3 regions of the Vallitalea sediminicola genome follow, and region 2 is predicted to be linked to each of the others. Evidence: predicted binding sites of a transcription regulator. Region 2 holds the regulator's gene; each other region holds the start of a gene.
The links. Region 2 encodes Rex, which represses fermentation and respiration genes when NADH is low (regulators of the CRP and FNR family bind a similar motif). Its sites were predicted from a motif close to ATTGTTAANTANTTAACAAT; they were not measured.
Positions count from the first base shown of each region.

Region 1 (5,324 bases), on a different contig from region 2:
TCCACCTGCCCTTTTATTAATAACTGCTGTTTTTACAGCTTCTGCCAAATCATTTTCTCCTGATGGACCTCCTGAATTAATTAAAGGAATTCTGCCCATATAGTTATTCAATATTTGATATCTAGTGAGATCAATGGGATTTTCAGAGCTAAGTTCTGTATATATTCTTTCATCAAATTTACCATAATCACTTTCGCCCATATTCAGCGCCTTAAATCCACCGTTGTTCATTGGTAATTTCTGTTTGATGATATCCGCACCAATAGTTACACCCAAATGATTTGCTTGACCTGTAAGATCTGCCGAAGCATGATAATTCTTATCTTTGTTAAATGCATCATTTCTTAAATAACACCATAATATAGTGAAAAGTCCCTTAGAATGTGCATATTCAAACATCTCACTGGTCTCTATAATTTGTCTGTTAGATTCTTTGGAACCAAAATAGATAGTAGCTCCAATTCCCGCAGCTCCCATATTGTATGCCTGATCTACTGAAGCGAATTTTATCTGGTCAAATGTATTTGGATAGGATAATAGCTCGTTATGGTTGACTTTTACAACCAATGGTATTTTATGAGCATATTTTCTCGATACAATTGATAAACCTCCTAAGGTAGATACAACGCCATTACAACCAGCTTCTATCGCAAGTTTGACAATATTCTCAGGATCAAAATATAATGGATTTTTAGCAAATGATGCACCAGCAGAATGTTCAACTCCTTGATCAACAGGCAATATAGATATATAACCACTCTCACCTAATCTTCCAGTACTATATAATCTATTTAAGTTCACTAAAACCCTATTATTTCTATCTGATTGTGCAAAAATATCATCAATGGTATTACAATTAGGTATTGCTATTTGTTCCTTCTTTATTTTAGGATTTTTAAAATCAAGAATCTGTGAATCCTCACCTAGTAAATCGTATATTTTTTTAGTATCTAACATTTTTATACCCCTTTCTGTTACATAGTTATGCTTATTTGATAATGATATTCATTATTAATTATATTGTAAATCTATAGATTATAGATGTCAATAGCAATATACTAATAATTAGAATTATAAAAGCACTTTTAATATATTAAATACTAAAAGTGCTTTTATTTCTATTGACTATGTCTCTACCTATAATTTATGGCTTTGTTAATTTTTAGCAAGTGCTTTCACTACTTTATACCCCTTCATATCAACATATAGTTCTCCAGCATATGGATTCCTTTTGGTTTTCACAATCTTATAAATCATAAAAACAAGTACAGAAGCATTAGCTACTAATGCCGCCAAACTCCAAATGGTTAACGCTGTAGTATTATATGTTGATGAGACAGCAAATCTACCCTTATCAATAAATGCAGGGAAAGTCTGCGCGAACATACACCATAAAGCTAATGTTTGTGCTCTATGCTGTAACCAAGCACCTTTACCAATAGTAAATGCACATACAGTAGGAGCTAATAGTAAAGCAAAACCACAATACCATGCATGACCCGGTAAGCAGTTATATGTATAAGCAAAATTCCAGATATCATAAGCTACAATCCAGAACCACATCATATCCGGCCATAACATATCTTGGCTTTTATCTTTTTTGGTTGTTTTACGAATGCAGATTCCAAACCATCCAGTAATAGTAATTATATTAATAATACCAGCTGCCGCATTCATATAATTCCATGCTCCCCCAACTACATACATTGACTCATCCGCAAGAAAACCTCCGATAACATAATTAGCACCTATTTCGATATCACGTACTACCGCTTCACAGATATTGATTGCAAGAATAAGTGGTGGAAAACAAAGTGCAATAGGATTATTGTAAAGGTGCCATTGTTTATCGGTCCTTTTGTTTTTTCCATGTAAATGCCTGATACACCAAAAACCAATACAACCCGCAGTAGAAGAATATACCTTAACAAGATGAAACCAATCCGTATAAGTAGTATCTTTTAATACCGTAAACCAAAGAACAGAAAGTACAATAGGCAAAATGACAAAACCAATAAACCCCGCTACAATAGATCTCCTTGTTACTTCGTTCAAAGCAAATAATACAGCAAAAACTACTATCCAGACAAGCCAAACAGAAATTACGGACGCACCGCTTTCAAAATTAAATGTAAACATTTTAACGCTTCCCCTTATATCATACTCTACGTTTATTATTAAATAGTAAACGCAGGCTATAAAATGTCATGCGTCTCTGTGGTTATACCATTATAGAACGTATGGCCTTTGTTAAAATTATAACATTTACATATTTTGTCGTCAATAATTATGTTTTTTCCGCATTATTTTCTGCATAAGTCACATAATTTTTCACAAATATTTGGTTATTATTTGATTTTTTCTCTAATCTATCTTTTTCAATAGCATTCATTCATTATTTGGCGTTATTCAAAGCATCTTTAACACCATCTATAATCCCCTGTGATGAATATGATGCCCCACTCACAGCATCAACCTCAGTGCTTTGGTTTTCAATAATTTTATCTGGTATAGCATTATATGCTCTATCAAACCACTTCCTATCATCATTTTGTTCTGTAACTTCCACCGATATAATCTGTTCACTCTTTACTGTTATTTGAACCACTATTGTATCTCTAAACCCTTCACCTTCGCCTACGTAGATACCATCTGCTATACCTACAGCATCTCCTATGTTTTTAGTATTTTCTTCTGTAATAACTTTTGTCTCATCCCACTGAGAAGGTAACTTTTCAGTTTCTGTATGTTGATTATTTTTGACCTCGTGAGATTCAGGTACAATAAAGACATTATACGCAATAAATGCTAAAATCAATATGGATACTATTGTGGTGATAATTCCAATATATTTGTTTTTTCCTTTTTTTGCAAAATCCATTTTGCCATAACTTAGGGCACCGTCTACAGGACAACTTGTAATACACTGGAAACAATTGATACATTGAGGCGATCGCAAATTCCCACATTTTGATATTTCAATATTCATGGGACATATATTATCGCACTTCTTACAACCTACACATAGAGATTCGTTCCTCTTGATTGTAAAAGGTCTAAATATACTAAACAGACCATACCTGGCTCCTTGATAACAGAAGTAATTACAAAATGGTCTTTCAAAAAATAGACCAACTATTAAAAAGAAGCATATTACTGCAATTGAACCAATGTTAATCATATGAAATGATAATAATCTTAAAAAATTTGCCCTAGGATCAAACGCCATAATATTAAATATTAAATCCGTTGCTACTACTAACACAAGTCCAAGTATTATGTATCTAGTAAATTTCAAAATCTTATGTATTGTCCTTGGCATTTTCTTTTTCTTGATACCTAATAGACTTCCTACCTTACTGAATATATCCTGTATGAATCCAAAAGGACAAATCCAACCACAGTAGAATACTCCAGATAAGAGGGTCAAACCTAAAAATACTAGCATAACCACTTCAAAGTTAATTAATAATGAAGTTATTGTTAAAACAAAACATAAAATTTGAACACTCAATCTATATTTTTGAATTTTTTTCTTCATAGTAACCTTTCCTTTCATATTTTAGTTGTTATTATAATACATTTTTATCTATAGAATTCACCTCATAGAATTTCTACTATTATAATCATCATACATTCAATAACCCTTCTAATTCTACCACAAAATTACGTGAAGATTGTGTTAAAGTTGTGGTAGTCTTTAAAATGATAAAAGGCACCCCATAATCAGGTACCTTTAATTTAATCATTGATATTCAACTTATTTATTTTGCCCTCTAACAAAGTTAGAAACTACCGTTGTAAGTGGAACTGGCGCAACTTCAAATGAACCATCATTATTTATTGTTATTAGAGTTCCGCCCCTTTGAGTATAACTTTTTTTAATATTTTTATATGCCAAAAAGTCAATTGACATCCCATATGTCATCATGACACCTTTATAAGTTAGGGAAAGGGTATTTAAATGGTCATGACCACAGAACATCCCTTTGATTATACCATTTCGAACTGCCTTTTCAAAAAAATCAGGTTGATACTTAGATATTCCAAAATAGTCATTGCTTTCTCCAATACTCCCAAAATGATAATCAACACTTGTATCTCCCAGTTTCATCTTCTCATAAGCTTCCTTGAATTCTGGCAATGGCATATGGAAAAATGCTAAAGCTTTTAAATCATCATTTTGTTTTCTTAATACGGATAGTTCTTTCATACACCATGCTGTTTGATCTTCATGAATACAGTCAAATCCACTGTAGAACCATCCATCCCTGTACATATTGGAATCTAAGATTACAAGAGCCATTAGTAACTTTTCATTGTCAACTAATTTTATTATATAATTGCCTTCTCCAGTAAGGTCTTTTTCACCCTTAGCAAAAATACTATATTTCCCCTCTATTATAATATCTGAGATTTGATTTTTATCCCCTTTTGACCCCATTTCAATATCATGATTGCCAAATAAAAAAGCATAAGGAATCTGAAATGAATCCATAAATTCAACTAATTTTTTAGCCTGCTTTATATTATTTCTAGTACCAGATTTAAATATAAAAGGAAAAATACTGTCTCCTGTTAAAATAATTAAAGAAGGTTTTGTTTGTTTAACTAATTTTGTAACAGCATCCATACCTAATTCATCTTGTTTTCTAGATAATACACCAAATCCGAAGTGCAAATCAGTTAATTGTAATATCTTATATGGTTTATTACCTATATTGATTGCAAAATGATTGTCTACATCTTTGTAGAACATAGGATTATCATACATACCTTAATCCCTCCTATTATATATTGATCTTATATGGTTAAGTTAATGGCATCATGGCACCAACTGCACAGATTATAGTAGATACTACCATGATAACTTGGAATGCCATTGTTCCGAATCTGCCACAGATTGGACTAGCACCAGCTTTTTTCCTTGATTTGTTATATGTAAATACCAACATGACTGCAACCAGAACAACTACTCCTGACATTATTCTTGTCAATATGATGAAACTATTTACACCAAATATGGCAAATAGTAATGATGGTATTGTAGCAAGTAACCAACATACCTTATTATTTATTCCAATCTGTTCATGGACAACATCACGAAGACTTAGTGTGTTTGACCAAAATGTGGTTAAAAGAGCAAACAATGAAAATAATCCTGCGAGTATAGCTGCCCAACGTCCAATATTCTCACCTAATTGAAGATATGCAAGTTCTTTATCCAGTGAACCTTTTACCCCTAACAGTACAGTTGTTGTCACAATCAACACAAATATTGATGATATAGCAAAACCTAAGAAAATTGAAGTTCTAATTTTTTT
Region 1 covers NZ_BTPT01000008.1:76,692-82,015, reverse strand. Annotated here, with positions in the region: gene ACX6CF_RS03540 (class I fructose-bisphosphate aldolase) at 1-957, opposite strand, end outside; gene ACX6CF_RS03535 (DUF5692 family protein) at 1,156-2,139, opposite strand; gene ACX6CF_RS03530 (FMN-binding protein) at 2,396-3,541, opposite strand; gene ACX6CF_RS03525 (metallophosphoesterase) at 3,761-4,774, opposite strand; gene ACX6CF_RS03520 (SLC5/6 family protein) at 4,812-5,324, opposite strand, start outside.
Region 1: ACX6CF_RS03535 (DUF5692 family protein) is a predicted target of Rex. The motif match lies at 2,247-2,266, and genes of this name have one in related genera.

Region 2 (5,324 bases):
ATATTCGGATACTCATCAGATATTTCTTCAATTAAATTATTATTTGGATTTAGCGTTGTATGTTCTTGATCGTAATATCCTGTTTTTACTTTAGCTCCAAGTGAAATTTTACCGGTGTCCCCAGTTAATTCATTGCTTATAATACGAAATAATGTTGTTTTACCTGTACCATTATCACCAATAAGTGCAATTTTTTCACCTCGTTTAATTTGAAAATCAAGGTGAGAAAATAGATGTTTATTATCAAATGATTTGGAAACATCAGTGGCAGTAAGAACATCATTACCACTTATAACTCTGGGGGATAACTTAAGATTCATCTTATCATTAATTAATGTAGGTTTATCAATCATATTAATTTTATCTAGTTGTTTTTCACGACTTTGAGCTCTTTTGATTAGCTTATCCCTACCATGAGATCTAAGTTCACGAATTACCTCTTCTTGCCTTTTTACTTCTTTTTGTTGCTCTATATAATGTTTGACGCTAATATCTTGATTAATGGCCTTGTGCTTTATATAAAAGCTATAATTACCGTTATATATATGAGAATGAGTGTTATCTATTTCAATAACTTTATTCACTATTTTATCAAGAAAATAACGGTCATGTGAAATAATTATAACAGTACCTTGATAATTACATAAAAAACCCTCTAACCATTCACATGCGTTAATGTCTAAATGGTTAGTAGGTTCATCTAACAGTAATATATCTGGCTTTTCTAGAAGTATTTTTGCTAGGGCTACTCTTGTTTTCTGTCCTCCAGAAAGGATTGATATATTAGAGGAGAAGTCTTCTTCACAAAAGCCAAGACCTTTTAACACACCTTTTATATTACTTTTGTAGCCGTATCCATTATTGATTTCGAAAGTATGTTGAAGATCAGAATATGATTTCATAAGTGCATTTAGAGCTTCGCTACCATCATCTAATTCAGACATTTTGACTTCATAATCTCTTAGGGTATTTTCCATTTGGATTATTTCTTTACAGGTTAGCAGCATTTCATCATAAATAGTCTTCTCAGAAGATAGAGTACTATTTTGTGATAGATATCCAAGTTTGGTTAAACTATTAACTATAACTTGTCCAGAATCTGCTTCTAATTCATTGGTGATAATCTTAAATAGTGTTGATTTTCCAGCACCGTTAATACCTACAATAGCTGCTTTATCACCTTTTTCTAACCAAAAATTTATATTATCGAGTACTGTATTCGTTACAAATGCTTTGCATATATTTTTACATGATAAAATCATAGTTGCCTCCTATTAATATTAAAATTACCATACTATGATACCATTAATCACTAGTTTTGAAAAGTTAAAGGGTTTAAAATCAGAGGTTTTTGGTTAGTATATTAATAATTATGTGATTATTAAACGAGGTTTAACCTCTTTTGTTCATACATAAGAATAAATTTCTTTAGGACAACATATATATGATAAAAGAACTTTTCTAAAGGGGATGATGACTTGAGTCGTAATGCAGGTTATATGAAAAAATTGAGAAAAGCTCGTGTAGAGAGAAAACAATGTATAAGATGTGGTAAATCTTTATCACAAGAATCACTTATTAGAGGTGTTAAACAATGTGAAAAATGCCTTGATTATCAACGCAAAAGGAAATTAGGACAGATTAGTTCAAAAGTAAATACAACTTATTTCTATAATAGACAATATAAAAAGGATGAGATAAAGAGAAAAGAGTTAGGGAATTATATGGTTGAAAATAAAATAACCATTAAGGATCTAGCCAAAGAATCTAATTTATCTCAAAGAACTATACAAAGAATATTATATACTGATGCAAACTATACAAAAAAAACTAAAGATGCTATTAATAGATATCTAGGGAAAGAACTTTTATAGATAATAATAGTAGAACTGAATTCTATTTTTAAAATATATGGATAGAAATGTTTTTATATGCGCTGATAAGACTTTTTAAAGTACAAATTCGTTATACGAAATGAGGCGCAGCCTCTTTTGTTCTTTTATTACAATAAATATGTATGAATTTTAGGATATTAAAATTTTTTATAAGTACAATTTTCTAGAAAAAGCTGTAAAATATCAGGGTTTTGTGATATAATTTATAAAATATAGATTGAATACAAAAAACATTTAATTGTTTTTAACTATATTTACTAAATATAGGATTTGTGTTAATGATTTTTACTGTGATAATACATAAAGAATAAGGGTTTATCCGCATTTGATTATTTGACATAGATTTAACAACCATATATAATTATTTGTATAAAAGTTCCAAAATAGTATCAGGATTGGGGATTGATTATATGATACAAAAGAAAATATCAACGGCGGTAATTAAAAGATTACCAAAATACTACAGATACTTAGGAGACTTATTGGAAAACGATGTTGTAAGGATTTCCTCTAAAGAATTAAGTAACAGAATGGGTGTAACAGCTTCACAAATCAGACAAGATTTAAATAATTTTGGAGGGTTTGGTCAACAAGGTTACGGCTATAATGTTGAATATTTATATAACGCTATAGGTAAAATACTTGGTCTAGAGAATAAATATAATACAATTATTGTTGGAGCAGGGAACTTAGGTCAAGCCCTTGCTAATTATACTAATTTTGATAAAAGAGGTTTCGAAGTTAAAGGGCTTTTTGATGTTAACCCGAGGCTCGTTGGTATAACTGTAAGAGGTATTGAAATCAAAGATTTAGATGAAATGGGAGATTTCATAAAACAAAATAGCATTGATTTAGCAATTTTAACATTACCAAAACAGAAAGCACCAAAAGTTGCTAATGATTTAGTTAGTTATGGGATAAAAGGAATATGGAATTTTGCTCCTATTGACCTAAAATTATCTAATGAAAATGTTATTGTAGAAAATGTACATTTGTTAGACAGTTTGATGACTCTCTCATATAATATCAAAGGAGAATATAATTAAGCGTCTGTAATTTATGTTCCTTAAGAATGAATAACTATTCGTAGAGGTTATTAGGTACTCATGTATTTGGGTACCTTTTAATTATATTGTGCTATAGAATATTATATTTTGTTACGATATAATTAATATAGAAAAAATTTTATTATATGACTAGGTATATATAAATAATGAGGACGTGAATATATGTTTTTTGCAAAACAAAAGATTGAAAAGCCAATTAATATAGAAAAAAAAGTACATATCCTAACATTGGATAATAGATGGCATGAACTTTTTAAAAGCAATAATAAACCAAAAAAAATAGCTGATCTTGAAAAAAAGCTTAATAAACTAATTGGCGAACAAGGACAACTTACAAATGATCTGAAAGAATATACGTTACTTAAAAAGAAAATGATGGTGGATATAGTTGATAATATGAAAGAAGCCATTGAAGATGAAGATGATAAAGCCATAGGCGAAATGGAAAAAAGCAAGAAATACATCAATGACATTAAGGTTAAGCTAGATAAGATGGAATCTAGAATGGAAAACGTACCTAAAGAAATTGAAACCATCAATAAAGAATTATTAGAATATACCATGCAAGATTGTTATATGAGAATGTATAATACAAAAAATGAATTAGACGAATTACATGAATGGATTGAAAAAGTCAGGATAGAGTTGAAAGAAAAAGCTGTTAGACAGACTGAGGCAAAAGAAAAATATGATAAGATATATTCTTATATGCATGATTTAGTAGGATATGAAGTCATTGAATTATATGATAAAAAATATCTAGGAGGAAGTAAATGATAAAAGGAATAGGTAATGATATTGTTGAAGTTGATAGAATAGAAAAGGCTATTCACAATAAAAGATTCCTAGAAAAATTTTTTACATCCGATGAAAATAAATTATTTGCAGCTAAAAATTATAGAGGTGAAACAATAGCAGGCAATTTTGCTGTTAAGGAATCAGTTTCTAAGGTTCTTGGTACAGGTTTTGTACATTTTGCTCCTATAGATATTGAAGTCTTACGTGATGATAAGGGTAAACCTTATGTAATTTTATATAATGGTGCTAAAGATTTAGCACGACAACTTGATATTTCTATGATACATGTATCCATATCACATTCAAAAGATAATGTAATAGCTATAGCCATAGGGGAGTAACTTAATTAAAAGGAGATGCTTAAGTTGAAAGTTGTCAAGAGTTATGAAATGAAAGAAATTGATAGATATACAATTGAAGAAATTGGTATCCCTGGTATTGTTCTAATGGAGAACGCAGCAATGTCTGTTGTAAGTGAAACCATACAGATACTTAAAGGAAGTAGACATGTTGTTATTTGTTGTGGAATAGGAAATAATGGTGGAGACGGATTTGCAATAGGTAGAATATTAAGCTGTAATAATATAAAAGCGACTATAATCATAATAGGTGATTCTAGTAAAATCAAAGGTGATGCCAAAATAAATTATGATATCGCTAGAAAACTTGATATTGATATCTACGAATATAAGACCGAAAAACAGAGGTCTGAGATTAAAAAACTTATTAATGATTGTGATGTAATATATGATGCTATTTTTGGAACTGGGTTATGTAGAGAAATAACTGGACAGTACCTAGAAGTTATTAATATGATGAATTCTACTAATGCCTATAAAGTTGCGGTTGATATACCTTCTGGAGTGAATGCTGATAATGGCCAGATTTTAGGAACTTCTGTGTGTGCAGATAAGACAGTCACATTTTGCCTGCCTAAGGTTGGCTTGCTTTTATATCCAGGAGCTAACTATGTAGGAGATTTGGTTGTAGGGGATATCGGAATTCCAAATATATCAGTAGATAGAATTAATTCGGGTACTTCAATAATGGATGATAATCTAGCAAAATACTTTATGCCTAATAGAGTTAAAATGTCTCATAAAGGAACGTATGGTAAAGTATTAATAATTGCAGGTACTAGGAACATGATAGGGGCAGCAGTCATGACTTCTTTAGCGGCTTATCGTACTGGAGCAGGATTAGTTAAATCATTTATTGAAGAATCAGTCTCTAATGTTATAACAACAAAAGTACCAGAGGCAGTTATTGATACCTATAATAGAGATAATGACAAATTGTCTAGGGAAGATAAGGGTAAGTTGTTAGAAATGCTTAAATGGGCTGATACCATTGCCATAGGACCTGGATTAGGTAATGATAATATAACGAGAGAGATGCTTGAAATAGTAATTAGTAATTTTGGTAAAACGGTAGTTATAGATGCTGATGGAATTAATGCATTATCAAAAGATGTAGATATATTAAACAAACGAAATTGTGAGGTAATAATTACTCCTCATCTAGGTGAGATGTCTAGACTTACCAATTATGATATAGATGAAAT
Region 2 covers NZ_BTPT01000014.1:32,494-37,817, forward strand. Annotated here, with positions in the region: gene ACX6CF_RS06280 (ABC-F family ATP-binding cassette domain-containing protein) at 1-1,262, opposite strand, end outside; gene ACX6CF_RS06285 (hypothetical protein) at 1,479-1,874, shown strand; gene ACX6CF_RS06290 (redox-sensing transcriptional repressor Rex) at 2,306-2,941, shown strand; gene ACX6CF_RS06295 (hypothetical protein) at 3,125-3,739, shown strand; gene acpS (holo-ACP synthase) at 3,736-4,101, shown strand; gene ACX6CF_RS06305 (NAD(P)H-hydrate dehydratase) at 4,126-5,324, shown strand, end outside.

Region 3 (5,324 bases), on a different contig from region 2:
TGTCTCTTGCATGTTGATAAACCTTCTTATCATACATATCAATACTTGAATCTAGCTCAACTTCAGCTCTATCAATTCTCAAAAAGGAATGAGGTTTACCTTTAACCTCTTTTACTGCTTCTTCTCTATTGTAAACATCATAGGGCAGAGCAGCTATATTATCCGCATACTTAGTAGCAGGTCTTACACCACGAAATGGTCTAATTATTGCCATTGATTTCACTCCTAATTAGGAACGATTAAGACTAGTTCCTACTTTTATCTTTACTATTTTATTACTCTTACTTTAACGATACCTTCAATTTGCTTAAGTTCAGTAACTATTTCATCAGTAATCTTGCTTTCTACATCTATTAACGTATAAGCCCAATCTTTTTTACTCTTATTAATCATATCAATGATATTTATGTTTTTAGAAGCTAAAGCAGTTGTTATATTACTAACCATATATGGTATATTCTTATGATTGACTGCGATTCTTCCAGTTGCATTGCTTACACCCATATTACATTCTGGATAGTTGACTGAATTAGTTATATTACCATTTTCTATATAATCTTTTATTTCATTTACTGCCATAACAGCGCAATTGACTTCTGATTCTGGAGTTGATGCTCCTAGATGAGGAATACATACTACATTCTTCATATTAAGAACCTTATCATATGGAAAATCAGTTATATATCTTGCAACTTTACCAGATTCTAATGCTTTCTCTAGGTCACCATCATCACATAAACCCGCTCTGGAGAAGTTCAATAATCTAACTCCATCTTTCATAAGGTTTATCTTCTCTTCATTAATCATACCTTTTGTAGCATCCATTAATGGAACATGTATAGTGATATAATCTGATTTCATGAATAATTCATCAAGGCTATCAGATTTTTGGATATTATGATTTAATTCCCATGCAGATTCAACTGATATGAATGGGTCATATCCTAATACTTCCATTCCTAGACGTTTGGCAGCATTAGCAACTAAAACACCTATAGCACCTAATCCTATAACTCCTAGAGTTTTACCTTGCACTTCTGGTCCTACAAAATTAGATTTACCAGCTTCCACAAGCTTAGGTACATCTTCACCTTTGCCCTTTAAAGTCTTAGCCCAGTCTATTGCTCCTACAATATCTCTTGAAGCTAATAAAATACCCGCCATAACTAATTCTTTAACTGCATTAGCGTTAGCACCAGGTGTGTTAAAAACAGCTATACCCTTCTCTGAACATTTATCTATAGGAATATTGTTAACACCTGCACCTGCACGACCTATTGCTTCTAAGCTACTAGGTAATTCCATATCATGCATTTTGTAACTTCTAAGTAATATACCATCAGCGTCTACATCTTCTACAATTTCAAACTTATCATTAAATAAGTTAAGACCTTCCTCAGCTATCTTGTTAAGTGTCTTAATCTTATACATTATTATCAGTCCTTCCTTATGTATTATTTCAACATACATAGATTAATCTATAAGTTCAATATATTTTCCTTGTTAAACTCATCTACATATTTTTTTCTTCAAACTCTTTCATGAATCCAACTAGTTTCTTAACACCTTCTAAAGGCATCGCATTGTATATACTAGCTCTCATACCACCAACAGTTCTATGTCCTTTTAGGTTAACCATACCAATACTTGCAGCTTCTTTGATAAATTTAGCATTAAGTTCATCTGTAGGTAGTACAAAAGGAATATTCATTAATGAACGATCTTTTTTATCAACTGTCCCTTTGAATAATTTACTATTATCAAGATAATCATAGATCATTTTTGCTTTCTCTTCATTTCTTTTTTGGATAGCACCTATTCCGCCTAATTCTTTTATCCATTCAAAAACCATACCAGCTACATAAATACTGTAAGTAGGAGGTGTATTGAACATTGAACCTTTATCTGAATGTATTTTATACTTAAGCATTGTAGGCGTCATATCCAGAGGGTCACCTACTAAATCTTCTCTAATGATAACAACTGTCACACCAGCTGGTCCCATGTTTTTTTGTGCACCAGCATAGATAACACCGTATTTACTAACATCTACTTCTTCGGATAATATATTAGATGACATATCAGCTACAATAGGCACATCCCCTACATCTGGTAATTCATTGAATTTAGTTCCGTAGATAGTATTATTTGAAGTCATGTGAAAATAATCTGCATCTTTTGTAAAAGATTCTTTATTAAGTTCTGGAATATATGTATAAGTCTTGTCCTCTGATGAAGCTACTACGTTAACTTCTCCATATTTTTCAGCTTCTTCTATAGCTTTTTTTGCCCATGCTCCTGTATTAACATAATCTGCTTTTTTGGAACCAGTTAATAAGTTAAGAGGAATCATAGCAAATTGTGTAGATGCTCCACCTTGTAAGAATAACACCTTATAATTATCAGGAATATTCATTATCTCTCTAAGTGTCTTTTCTGCTGTGTCAATAATATCTTGGTAAGCAGCTGATCTATGACTCATTTCCATAACTGACATACCAGTATTATTATAGTTAACCATATCTTTTGATGCTTTCTCAAGTACTTCTAAAGGTAACATAGATGGTCCTGCTGAAAAATTGTAAACTCTGTTCATTTTAATCACTCCAAATCGAAATTTTATATGTAACATATTTAACTATTCATATTTTGTCTTTGCAAGACGAACATCATTGTCTGTCTTCGAACAAAATATTCAAACTATTTAATGTATAATTAAGTAATTATGTTTAATCCTTTTATTATTGATTTTAGTGTTTGTTAAAAAAATGATAAACTTATATGAGCTTAACATCTTATATAGTTTAATATGTTAATGTACTAAATATAATATATTATAAAAAGCTTAACTAGTCAAGAACAAAAGTTAGTTCCTAATGCCCTAAAAAATTGTATATTTACTTTTTACACCTTATAAATATACCACATTTCGGACCATTTGTTAAATATTTATCAGTTCTAATTTTAAAAATGAAAAACTTTTCTAAGCTAAACAGTAACGTACTGTCCATATTAGAAAAGTTTAATCTTTAATCCATCAACAATACTACTCTAGAAATAAAATCATATAGTATTCATCAGCATAAGTTCCATCACTGTATTTCAGTGCATTTTTCTTAGTTCCATAATTTTCAAAACCAAAATTTTTGTACATTGAAATAGCCCTACTATTTTGAGTAACAACTTCTAGTTCCAGTTGTTCAACACCTTTTTCTTTACACCATTTAATACATTCATTCATCATTATTTTACCAATACCTTTGTTCCAATATTTCTTTTTAACAGAAATACCCATAGCAGCTCTATGAAGATATCTTTTTTTGTTTGAAATTATCCCAACTGAACAATTGGCTATAATCATACCATCTATTTCCCCAATGAACAATAAGCTATTATCATCTTTCATCGTGTTCTTAATAAATTCTCTTTCTTGTTCTAATGTGAAATTAAATTCACCAGGTTCACGTGCTAAGAATTTGGTTTCACCATCAACTGTCTCTAGTAAATCCATTAACCCTTGCGCGTCACCTTCTTCTGCAATACGTATAATGAGCTTCTGACCATCTTTTAAAACATTCTGATTTTTATAAGGTTTCATAAAATACTCCTTATCCCTTTATTATAACACCGCTCTGAAAGGTAAAAAGCTAGAAGCTTAGGTATTTTGCATGATGCTATATTATATTTATATTATTCAACTATTACATCTTCAATTGGTTTTCCTGGAGCTACCATTGGAAATACTTTATCATCTTTGTCAATAACACAATTGATAATTACAGGTTTAGTCTCTTCAATAGCTTTTTTGAAAACATCTTCTACTTGGTCTTTATTAGTTATATTGAATCCAACAGCTCCCATTGACTCAGCTAATTTTACATAGTCAAGATCTTGATTAAGAGTTGTGAATGAATATCTCTCATCGTAGAACATGGTTTGCCATTGTCTAACCATACCTAGAACTCCATTATTAATAACTAGAACTATAATTTTAATATTATGTCTAACCGCTGTTAATAATTCATTGAAGTTCATTCTGAAGCTTCCATCACCAGCTATGTTAACAACTACTTTATCTGGATTACCAACCTTAGCACCAATACATGCACCAAATCCATAACCCATAGTTCCAAGACCACCTGATGTCAAGAATTTCCTTGGTTCTTTGAATTTGTAATATTGTCCAGCCCACATCTGATGCTGACCTACTTCTGTAGTGATGATTGCTTCACCTTGTGTCATCTCATCTAATTTTTCAATAGCGTATTGAGCACTTACACAATCTGTAGGATATTTCAAAGGATATTTTTCTTTTAAGTATTTTATTTCGCTTAACCAATCTGTATGGTTTTGAACTTCTAACCTATCATTTAATTGATGTAGAACTTTTTTAATATCACCTATTACAGAATGATAAGTCAATATATTCTTGTTGACTTCTGCTGGATCTACATCTATTTGAAGAACTTTTGCTTTATTAGCGAATTTATCTGGTTTTCCAATAACTCTATCACTAAATCTAGCTCCAACTACAATAAGTAGGTCACATGATGTTACACCCAAGTTACTAGCTTTTGAACCATGCATTCCTATCATACCTGTATATAGATCATCCGTTGTAGGGAATCCGCCTATCCCCATTAAACTACAAGTGACTGGTGCTTGAACTTTGTCTGCAAAATGCTTCAACTCTTTTGCAGCTTCTGAAATTATTACTCCACCACCTGCATAGATATAAGGTTTTTTAGAATTCTTGATTAATTCTATAGCTTCTTCAATAGATTCTGCTGTAATATTTTTAGAGCATCTGCTAACTTTTTTAGGTACCATAGATTCAAAATCCGTCATATTAGCCGTTACATCTTTTGGTATATCTATCAGAACAGGACCAGGTCGTCCCTCTTTAGCTGTAAAGAAAGCTTCTCTTATAATATCAGCTAAATCATTGACATCTTTTACAATATAATTGTGTTTTGTAATAGGCATAGTCACACCAGTTATATCAACTTCTTGAAAACTATCTCTACCAAGTAGTGATACAGGGACATTACCTGTTATAGCAACCATTGGCACTGAATCCATATAAGCAGTAGCTATACCTGTAACCAAGTTAGTTGCACCAGGACCCGAAGTAGCTATTACTACACCAACTTTTCCAGTTGATCTAGCGTAACCGTCAGCTGCGTGAGATGCTCCTTGTTCATGAGATGTAAGAATATGCTTAATACTATCCATATTTTTATATATTTCATCATATATGTTCAGAACAGCACCACCTGGATATCCAAATACTGTATCAACATTTTGCTCTTTTAAACATTCAA
Region 3 covers NZ_BTPT01000013.1:2,904-8,227, reverse strand. Annotated here, with positions in the region: gene ACX6CF_RS05495 (DUF1015 domain-containing protein) at 1-214, opposite strand, end outside; gene ACX6CF_RS05490 (phosphoglycerate dehydrogenase) at 268-1,431, opposite strand; gene serC (3-phosphoserine/phosphohydroxythreonine transaminase) at 1,514-2,596, opposite strand; gene ACX6CF_RS05480 (N-acetyltransferase family protein) at 3,047-3,598, opposite strand; gene ilvB (biosynthetic-type acetolactate synthase large subunit) at 3,691-5,324, opposite strand, start outside.
Region 3: serC (3-phosphoserine/phosphohydroxythreonine transaminase) is a predicted target of Rex. The motif match lies at 2,757-2,776, and genes of this name have one in related genera.